Regions from separate parts of the Aeribacillus sp. JST-2 genome, predicted to be linked through region 1. Evidence: riboswitches for the same ligand, from Rfam matches in the RefSeq annotation. Region 1 holds a riboswitch; each other region holds the start of a gene.
What was found. A riboswitch is a leader RNA that binds a small molecule or an ion and turns the genes downstream of it on or off. The one in region 1 is predicted to bind thiamine pyrophosphate.
Positions count from the first base shown of each region.

Region 2: linked by a shared signal. The riboswitch ahead of thiT (energy-coupled thiamine transporter ThiT) and the one ahead of AC0KTX_RS10920 (acetylornithine deacetylase) in region 1 are both predicted to bind thiamine pyrophosphate.
Region 3: linked by a shared signal. The riboswitch ahead of thiC (phosphomethylpyrimidine synthase ThiC) and the one ahead of AC0KTX_RS10920 (acetylornithine deacetylase) in region 1 are both predicted to bind thiamine pyrophosphate.

Region 1 covers NZ_JBVVUU010000019.1:36,418-39,588, forward strand. The annotation lists gene AC0KTX_RS10910 (YhgE/Pip family protein) at 1-392, shown strand, start outside; gene AC0KTX_RS10915 (hypothetical protein) at 989-1,648, shown strand; TPP riboswitch at 1,715-1,815, shown strand; gene AC0KTX_RS10920 (acetylornithine deacetylase) at 1,940-3,171, shown strand, end outside.
Region 2 covers NZ_JBVVUU010000012.1:67,861-71,031, forward strand. The annotation lists gene menC (o-succinylbenzoate synthase) at 1-625, shown strand, start outside; gene thiT (energy-coupled thiamine transporter ThiT) at 896-1,459, opposite strand; TPP riboswitch at 1,519-1,621, opposite strand; gene AC0KTX_RS08675 (DUF418 domain-containing protein) at 1,791-3,002, shown strand; gene AC0KTX_RS08680 (AbrB family transcriptional regulator) at 3,087-3,171, shown strand, end outside.
Region 3 covers NZ_JBVVUU010000003.1:147,399-150,569, reverse strand. The annotation lists gene thiC (phosphomethylpyrimidine synthase ThiC) at 1-1,274, opposite strand, end outside; TPP riboswitch at 1,404-1,519, opposite strand; gene AC0KTX_RS03020 (NfeD family protein) at 1,777-2,481, shown strand; gene floA (flotillin-like protein FloA) at 2,500-3,171, shown strand, end outside.

The DNA.
Region 1 (3,171 bases):
GCTTGCCTGCATTTTATCTATTTTCTGTTTTGACAAGCATTACATTCATGGCCATCATTCAATTTTTAACAACCTCCATGGCCGATCCGGGAAGATTTATTGCGGTCATTTTGCTGATTTTGCAACTAGTTTCCAGCGGTGGGACGTATCCGATTGAACTTGTTCCCGATTTCTTTCAACAGATCGGAAAATGGCTGCCGATGACGCATTCGGTTTCCGGATTTAAGGCCGTGATTTCAACGGGTGATATGCCTTATTTACGAAACGAAGCGCTAATCTTAGCAATCTTTTTCACTTTGTTTTTGCTCCTTTTAGTTGTTCTTTTTATAGCTTTGTTCCATAAACAATTTGCACAACATAACGATTCCACAGCTTCCGGGGCTGTCCGATAAGTTCCTAAAACGAAGCCAGAGAGAAAAACAACTCGTTTTTCTCCACTGGCTTTTGTATTTTTTCGATTTTTTCTGAAAATATAGGAGCTCCAAAAAGTCAGTATCTTTTTGGACAGCCACAATTAAAAAAGGATTAGAGTAGTTTCCTTTATCCTTTTTGATTTTTTCTGTAAATTGCAGCAGATATTGCAGTTAAAAGAACAATTATAAATCCAATGACTAATACTGAATTTTTTATAGTGTCGTCTTTAATCGTGAAGCAGCTAACAGAGATTACATTTAAAACCCAAGAATGCTGTTATATCAACATTCTCTTTTTTTATTTGCGAACAATAAACATCTAAAATGGACTTTTTTTTGATCGTTCCGGGGAAGAGGCCAAAAAATCACTGTTTTCGATGCCCTAAGAAATGTTTCCCGGAAAAATGAAGCGCTGTTTCTTTCAGCGAAGACTTTTCATTTTTGATTTTCGCAAAAATGGCTTACAGATTTTCAATTTTTGCTAATATAAAAACATGTTTTTCTTCTCGAATTTTTGATCCATATTCGCTATAATTAAATTTGCTTTATTTTGAAAGAGAAGGAGATTGGGAAGGTTGACAAAGCAGCCGACAAATCTTGTGATAACCTTATTGAAAGTGCTCATTGCAGTGGTTGTTGTATTGGTTCTTTTTTATTTCATCGCCTTTAATGATGTCCTAGTCCGTTTTTTAACCTTGCTAATGAACGGATGTTTAGTCGTTCTCGTATTTCTTTTGTATCGAAAAATGGATCGGATTGGACCGGTCAATAAAGAGGGGAAAAAGGAGTTTGTTCAAAGCGATTGGATCAACGAGACGGAAATGATGAAAAAAGAACAGCAGTTAAATAAATTGGAGCTAGATAAAACACAATTATTGGAGGAGCTTTTGACGAGAGCGAATATCGGTGAAGAAGAAAAACAAATGTACCGACTTCGAATTCGCGAAAAGGAGAATGAAGCTTCCAAGTTGAAACAAGAGCTTGTGCTTATGAAAGACAGAGTTGCTCACTTGTTGTTGAAAAGAGATCCGGAGATGGAACGAATTGTTCAGATCCTCGGGGCAGAATTTATTTTAAACAGTTCGTTTGACGAACTCAACCAGAAGTTTCAACAGGTGCACATACAACTGTCTGATGAGGCGATCCGCCATTTGCAAAGAGAGAATTATATTGATGAACATCTCCAGTTTACGAGGATCGGCTATCGAGAACTGCTCAAGACGGCTAAAAGATGACGCAACCAGCTTGTCATTTTGCAAACGATATGATTTAATGTAATAAAATCAAAATTTCATAGAATTATCAACCACTAGGGGAGCCGAAAGGCTGAGAAAGGCGTGTGCCTTGACCCTTTGAACCTGATCTAGATCATACTAGCGTAGGGAAGTGGTGCAGTAATATCGAAACCTGTCTATGGGTTTTGTATATACTTGCCCGTTCCCTTATATTGGGAACGGGCTTTTTGCATTACAAGGCTGGTTGGCAAACCATTTTTCAAAACAAAATGTTAAGAAAGGGGAGACAACGTGTTACAAACGTTATTTCAGCAAATTGATGAAAGGGAAGAAGAACTTCTGAATCTTCTAAAAACACTCGTATCGTTTGAAACGCCGAGCCCTCCGGCAAGAAATGCAAAAGAGGCTCAAAAGTATGTCGCCTCATATTTGGAAGACATCGGCTTTTCCATTGATCAATGGGATTTATATGAACAAGATCCAGTCGTAGTAGGAACGAAAAAAGGAAAAGATCCAGAAAATTACCACAGTTTAATTATTAACGGGCATATTGATGTCGCTTCAATCGAAGAGGGAGAAGAATGGTTAACGCCTCCTTTTGAGGCAACGGTTAAAGGGGATTACATATACGGACGCGGTGTAGCGGATATGAAAGGGGGAATGGCTGCCAGTCTGTTTGCATTAAAGCTGCTGCAAGAAAACGGTATTGAGCCGGGAGGGGATATCATTTTTCAGTCCGTTGTCGGAGAAGAAGTAGGCGAAGCAGGAACAAAATCGTGCTGCGACCGGGGATATCGAGCTGATTTTGCCATCGTTGTCGATTCAAGCAACTGTGAAATACAAGGGCAAGGCGGGGTGATCACGGGCTGGATTACGATTGAAAGCCCCGAGACATTTCACGATGGCACGAGAAGACAAATGATTCATGCCGGCGGGAAGCTTTTTGGGGCAAGCGCGATTGAAAAAATGATGAAAATTATTGAAGGACTGCGAGAGCTTGAACAGCATTGGGCAGTGATGAAAACGAGCAAAGGCTTTCCGCCTGGTTCTGCCACAATTAATCCTGCAGTGATTGAAGGTGGAAGGCACGCCGCTTTTGTGGCCGATAAATGTTCCCTTTGGATTACCGTTCATTATTACCCGGAAGAGCATTATGTAGAGGTGATCCGGGAAATTGAAGAACATATCCATCATGTTGCAATGGCTGATCCATGGCTTCGGAAATATCCTCCGAAATTTAAATGGGGCGGCACATCGATGATTGAAGATCGAGGAGAAATTTTCCCAGCTTTTTCATATGACGAACATTCACTCGGAGTGAAAACATTACAAAAAGCACATAAACTGGCATTTAATGAGGAAGCAAAGCTGACGATGTCCCCTACTGTGACAGACGGCGGCTGGCTGAGTGAAGCGGGAATTCCCGTCGTTTTATATGGACCGGGCACGCTTGAAGATGCACACTCGGTGAATGAAAAGCTGTCCATCCCCCAATTAAAAACATTTACAAAATCGCTGATCGC
Region 2 (3,171 bases), on a different contig from region 1:
AATAAAAATTAAACCGGGATGGGATATTGAAGTGATAAAAGAAATCCGCCGCCATTTTCCCGATCTGCCTTTAATGGCAGATGCCAACAGCGCTTACACATTAAAAGATATCAATCATTTAAAAAAATTGGATGAGTATTACTTAATGATGATTGAACAGCCGCTTGACCATGATGATATTATTGATCATAGCCGACTGCAAAAAGAATTGACAACACCGATTTGCCTTGATGAAAGCATTTGCTCTTTGCAAGATGCGCAAAAAGCTGTTGAACTTGGAAGCTGTCGAGTCATCAATTTGAAAATTGCGCGTGTCGGCGGACTGACAGAGGCCAAAAAGATTCATGACTATTGTAAGAGGGCAAATGTTCCTCTATGGTGCGGCGGTATGCTTGATTCAGGTGTCGGACGTGCGCATAATATCGCATTGGCAACGCTTGACCAATTTGTAATTCCGGGGGATATATCAGCTTCCTCAAGGTATTGGGAGGAAGATATTATTGAACCGGAAGTGACGGTTTCCGATGGCACCGTCTCCGTACCAGAAGCGCCAGGAATTGGTTTTAAAGTGGATAGAAAAAAATTAAAAAAATATTTAGTGCAATTCAAGGAGTATTCTTTATGAAGGAAAAAAGTAGGGGCTGTCCGATAAGTCCCTAAAAAGAAGAAAGTGGAGAAAAACAACGCGTTTCTCTCCACTTGCTTTTATATTTTTTCGATTTTTATTTGAAAGTAGCTGGCGAATGCTGGCTACTTTCAGAGGGGTTGTCCGAAAAATGGTTTTTTTAGCCCAATCATGAAAAAAGTAAGACCAAAGAATGCTGTTAAATCAACATTCTTTGGTCTTTTATTTGGAAATATGTGACACTAAAATGGGCTTTTCAGACAGTCCCTTTTATCGATTTAACACTAATTTTGGCGCTGCGAGAATTAAAACGCCTGCAACGATCGCACATAAAATAAACGCGCCAAGCATTGTGACACCATTTACGATGAATGAGTATAAAAAGGCAGACATCCCTTCAGGCGCGTATTGTCCAAAAAAGAAGACTCCGCTGATAAAATGCCAAAAATATCGGGCGAAGCTGCCGACAAATACTCCAATCAATATAAAACCAAGAGCGGATTGTTTCTTTCCTTCTTTCAGCCGGTTTTGAATAGCTGTGCTGAAAAAACCGGAAAATCCTATAAACGTAAAAGCAAGAAAATAATCGATGAGTCCTTGGACAGGCGTATAAATTTCTCCGTCTCCTAAGACAATTTGCAAAATTCCCCATAAAAAGCCGGAAATAAATCCTGCTTTTGCTCCAGAACGGAAAGACAAAATAAATAAAGGCACCATTGCAATGGAAATGGATATGGCTGATGATAACTGGATCGACGGAAGAAAATCAAGAATGACGGCAAGTGCTGCAAAAATGGCCGCTTCCACTAATGTTAATAATCGTTTTCTTTCCAATTATATAACCCCCCTAAGTATGATCCATCAACCAATACCGAGGGGGAAGATCAAAAGCGAATCTTACCATTCCGCATTCCCTTCGCTGGCATTAACCAACAGGTTCAAAGGGTCAGAACGAAAAGACGTTCACTCTCAGCAAATGCTCCCCCTGCGGATTTGTTGATAGAAAGAAGTATTTTTTATATATCTATCATACTTGATAATAAAACCATTGTCATTGAAATGGTATAAACAGATTGTTTTGTGATCAGTGGAATGGAAGAAGAAAGCGGCAATCGTTTTATTTATGTTAAAATAAGTAAAAAGAAAAAAAGAAAGGGGTAATTTTTTGTCTTCCAACCACACGGAAGATCGGCTGGAAATTGTCGATGCAATACGCGGTTTTGCTCTTTTTGGCATTCTCCTTGTCAATATGGCGCATTTCAGTTATCCGGATGTATATTTAAACGAAATTGGCGAAAGCAATTTTTTTACAAAGAAGTGGAACGGCGCTGACTTTATGACAAGGTTTTTATTAGATCTATTTGTGCAAACGAAGTTTATTACGATGTTTTCCCTTTTATTCGGATTTGGCGCCGTTGTCATGAGAGAACGGGCATTACGGAAAGGAAAAATGTTTGTTCCGGTCTATATTCGGAGGCTGTTTGTGCTTTTTTTATTTGGTTTGATCCATTCATTTTTCATTTGGGACGGCGATATTTTAACGGATTATGCGCTATTGGGGTTGATCTTGCTATTGTTTCAAAAATCAAGTGGCAAAACTTTGCTGATTTGGGCGGCTTTTTTTTATCTTTTATATACCCTTCACCTTGGCATCCTTGCTGCCGCAGAACAATATGATGTGATGAATGGCGGCATAGATCAGGAATACATCGAACGAATGGAAAAGGAAGCTGAACAATCACTCCAAACATATCAAAAAGGCGGTTTTGCTGATATTTTCCAGAGGAGAATTCATGATCGCTTGTTCTACTTATCAATGTCAGGTTTATGGCCGTTTCATCCGCACATTTACTTGTTGAACATGCTGCCATATTTAAGCATGTTTTTAGTCGGGATGGCTTTTGCAAAACAAAGGCTTTTCCATGACCCGAATAAACATATGCGTTTGTTAAAACTTGTTTGGATTGTTGGGCTATTGGCTGGTCTTCCGATCAGTGCCTTTTCTGTTGCGGCCGATCACGTTTACTTGATTGTCGGTGCGCCATTTCTGATGCTTTTTTATGTGATTTCGTTCATTTTTTTATCTTTTCGGCCATTTTTTAAAAAAATCATTTGTTTTTTGGCGCCAGCTGGACGTATGTCGCTAACGAATTACATCTTGCAATCAATGATTTGCACATTCATTTTTTATAATATAGGGCTAGGTTTATATGGCAAAGTTGGGCCGTTTGCAGGCTTGCTGTTGTCTATTGCCGTTTTTGCTGTCCAAATTATTTTTAGCATTGTCTGGTTTCAACATTTTCGCCAAGGTCCGCTGGAGTGGATATGGAAAACGGCTGCTTATTTAAGCGCTCAACCCTTTCGCTTGCGAAAATAAATATTTGCATCTATTTTTTAACCTTCAATAAAGCATTTTTTGTTTCCGTCATGTTTGAAGGAATCGGGTCTCGGGGTGATGAATATGAAAAAATTTTTATTGACAGTGGTGCTGGCCCTTTTTGGCGGATTTCTATTTGACTGGATAGGGATTTTTTTGCCTTGGATGC
Region 3 (3,171 bases), on a different contig from region 1:
TCATAGCCTGGGGCAATATCGGTTGTCAACGGACCGAGGGTATAAAAAGGAGCCCCTTTGCAAATTTCATTTTCCAAATCAACATTTTCCTTAATTTTATGCATTGGAATGTGTCCAGGACCTTCAATCATAACTTGGACATCATGTTTCCAGGCGATTTCCGTCAATTCACCGAGCGTTTTCAATTCGGCAAATTGCGCTTCATCATTGGCATCCCGAATAGATCCAGGACGCAAACCGTCACCTAATGAAACGGCAATATCATATGTTTTTAAAATTTCGCAAATTTCTTCAAAATGGGTGTATAAAAAGTTTTCTTGATGATGCGCGAGACACCACTGCGCCATGATCGAACCGCCGCGGGAAACGATTCCGGTCGTCCGATTGACTGTCAAAGGTATATAATGAAGCAGCACGCCGGCATGGATGGTAAAATAATCGACGCCTTGTTCTGCTTGTTCGATTAATGTGTCGCGGTAGATTTCCCATGTTAACTCTTCAGCAACGCCATTAACTTTTTCGAGCGCTTGGTAAATCGGAACGGTTCCAACCGGTACGGGCGAGTAGCGGATGATAAATTCTCTTGTTGCATGAATATTTTTCCCTGTTGAGAGATCCATGATCGTATCAGCACCCCAGCGAATGGCCCAAAGCATCTTCTCAACTTCTTCTTCGATTGACGATGTTACAGCTGAATTGCCGATGTTGGCATTAATTTTTACATGAAAATTCCGGCCGATGATCATCGGTTCACTTTCCGGGTGATTAATATTGGACGGGATGATGGCCCTGCCGGCGGCAACTTCTTGACGAACAAATTCAGGATCCATGTTTTCACGAATGGCCACAAACTCCATCTCAGGGGTGATGATCCCTTTTTTTGCATAGTGCATTTGTGTAACGACAGCACCTTTTTTGGCTTTGAAAGGCTTTCGATGAAAAGGTGTGGTAATATTTTGATCTTCCTCCTTGCGGAATCCATTATCTTCCGGCTTTACCTGGCGCCCATCATATTCCACAACATCATGACGGTCTAAAATCCACTGTTTGCGCACAGCCGGCAACCCTTTATGAATATCTGCTTGAAAATCAGGATCTGTGTAGGGGCCGCTCGTGTCGTAAACTTTTATAGGTTCATTTTCAAATGTTCCCGCTTCCGTTTTCGTGGGAGTTAATTGAATTTCCCGCATCGGAACGCGAATGTCGGGTCTTGATCCAGTCACATAAATTTTTTTGCTTGCTGGGAACTGCATGTCATCGAAATAATGTTTCATTTTTTCTCCTCCTCCATTTTTTATCTGAAGATGTGCATAGAGAATAGGAGGGGAGATGTTAAAAATAAAAACGGGTTCGCTTTAGCGCAAACCCGATCGATTCAATATAGACAAAGAAGGCAATACAAAAACTCCCGCTACCTACTTCCCTACGCTGGCATCATCCAGATCAGGTTCAAAGGGTTGAAGAACTTTAGACGCGTTCTTCTCTCAGTCCAGCTAATTGGACACCCCTAGTAGATGGTTATAGTGTTTTTTTAAATAATAACATAATGTCAAAATAATGAAAATAGTTTTTTTGTTTCATGGCATTTTTACAGTATCGTTGATTTCTGAAACTTTCTGCACATTTGCTCGTAATAATATTCATCACAACAAGGGAGGGAGAGGCCTGAAGCCAAATAAATTTTTTGCTTTTTGCATTCTGTTTTTCATTCTGTCCTTTGTTTTCCCGTCTTTTTATGAGGTCAAATCCTTCGAAAGGCCTGTTTTTGCCGAAGCGATGGCGGATCGCGACATCGATTTGATGGATGCAAATAACTTGCAGGCAGATGATACGCTTTCTGAAAAAATGGCAAAGTTTCTAACAAACCAATATGTCATTCCGGTTTTATTATCATTTGGGTGTTTAGGGCTCATTTTAGAATTATACCGTCCTGGATTCGGTGCACCCGGCTTCATTGGACTGACCTCGCTGTTTTTGTTTTTTTACGGTCATCATATTGCCGGTCTGGCAGGCTGGGAAACTGTTATGTTGTTTGCGGCTGGAAGTATGCTCCTTCTCCTGGAATTTTTTTTACCCGGAGGGATTACTGGAACGATCGGGTTGATTTTAGTGGTTTTAAGTTTGCTGTTTGCAGCTGAAAACATTGGGCATATGGCCGTTTCCTTGTTGATTGCGGGATCTGTTTCCTTTTTAGCGATATTTATTATGTCAAAGGTGATAGGAAAACGTATGAAGTGGTTTAAAAAAATCATTTTACAAGATTCGACTAGTACGGAAAAAGGCTATGTATCCAATCAAACCCGTACTGATTTAATCGGCAAACAAGGTGTAGCGCTAACTGTATTGCGGCCTTCAGGAACCGTCATGATCGACAATGAACGGCTCGATGTTGTTACTGAAGGCACCTATATTGATCAAGGCAAAAAAGTTTTAGTGGTGAAGGCAGAAGGACCCCGGATTGTTGTCAGGGAAATCAACTAAAAAATAGGAGGTATAGAAATGGATCCTTCCGTTTATCTCATGATGGGTCTTATCGTGATTGCGCTTATTTTCTTGGCGATTTTATTCTCCTTTGTCCCTGTTATGCTTTGGATCTCCGCTCTGGCAGCGGGGGTGAGAATCAGCATTTTTACACTGATTGGCATGAGGCTGCGCAGAGTGATTCCAAGCAGAGTGATCAATCCGCTGATTAAAGCTCATAAAGCCGGTTTAAATGTTACAACAAATCAATTGGAAAGCCACTATTTGGCAGGCGGAAATGTAGATAGGGTTGTCAACGCATTAATCGCTGCCGAAAGGGCAAACATTGAGCTGAGTTTTGAACGCTGCGCCGCCATTGATTTGGCAGGAAGAGACGTGTTGGAAGCGGTTCAAATGAGCGTGAATCCGAAAGTGATTGAGACTCCATTTATTGCCGGTGTTGCCATGGATGGAATAGAAGTAAAAGCAAAGGCGCGCATTACGGTAAGAGCGAACATCGACAGATTGGTCGGCGGTGCAGGAGAAGAAACAATCATTGCCCGTGTTGGTGAAGGGATTGTCAGCACAATCGGTTCATCCGATGACCATAAAAAGGTGCTTGAAAATCCCGATATGATATCCCAAACAGTATTAAATAAGGGCTTGGATTCTGGAACAGCTTTTGAAATTTTATCAATTGACATCGCTGAT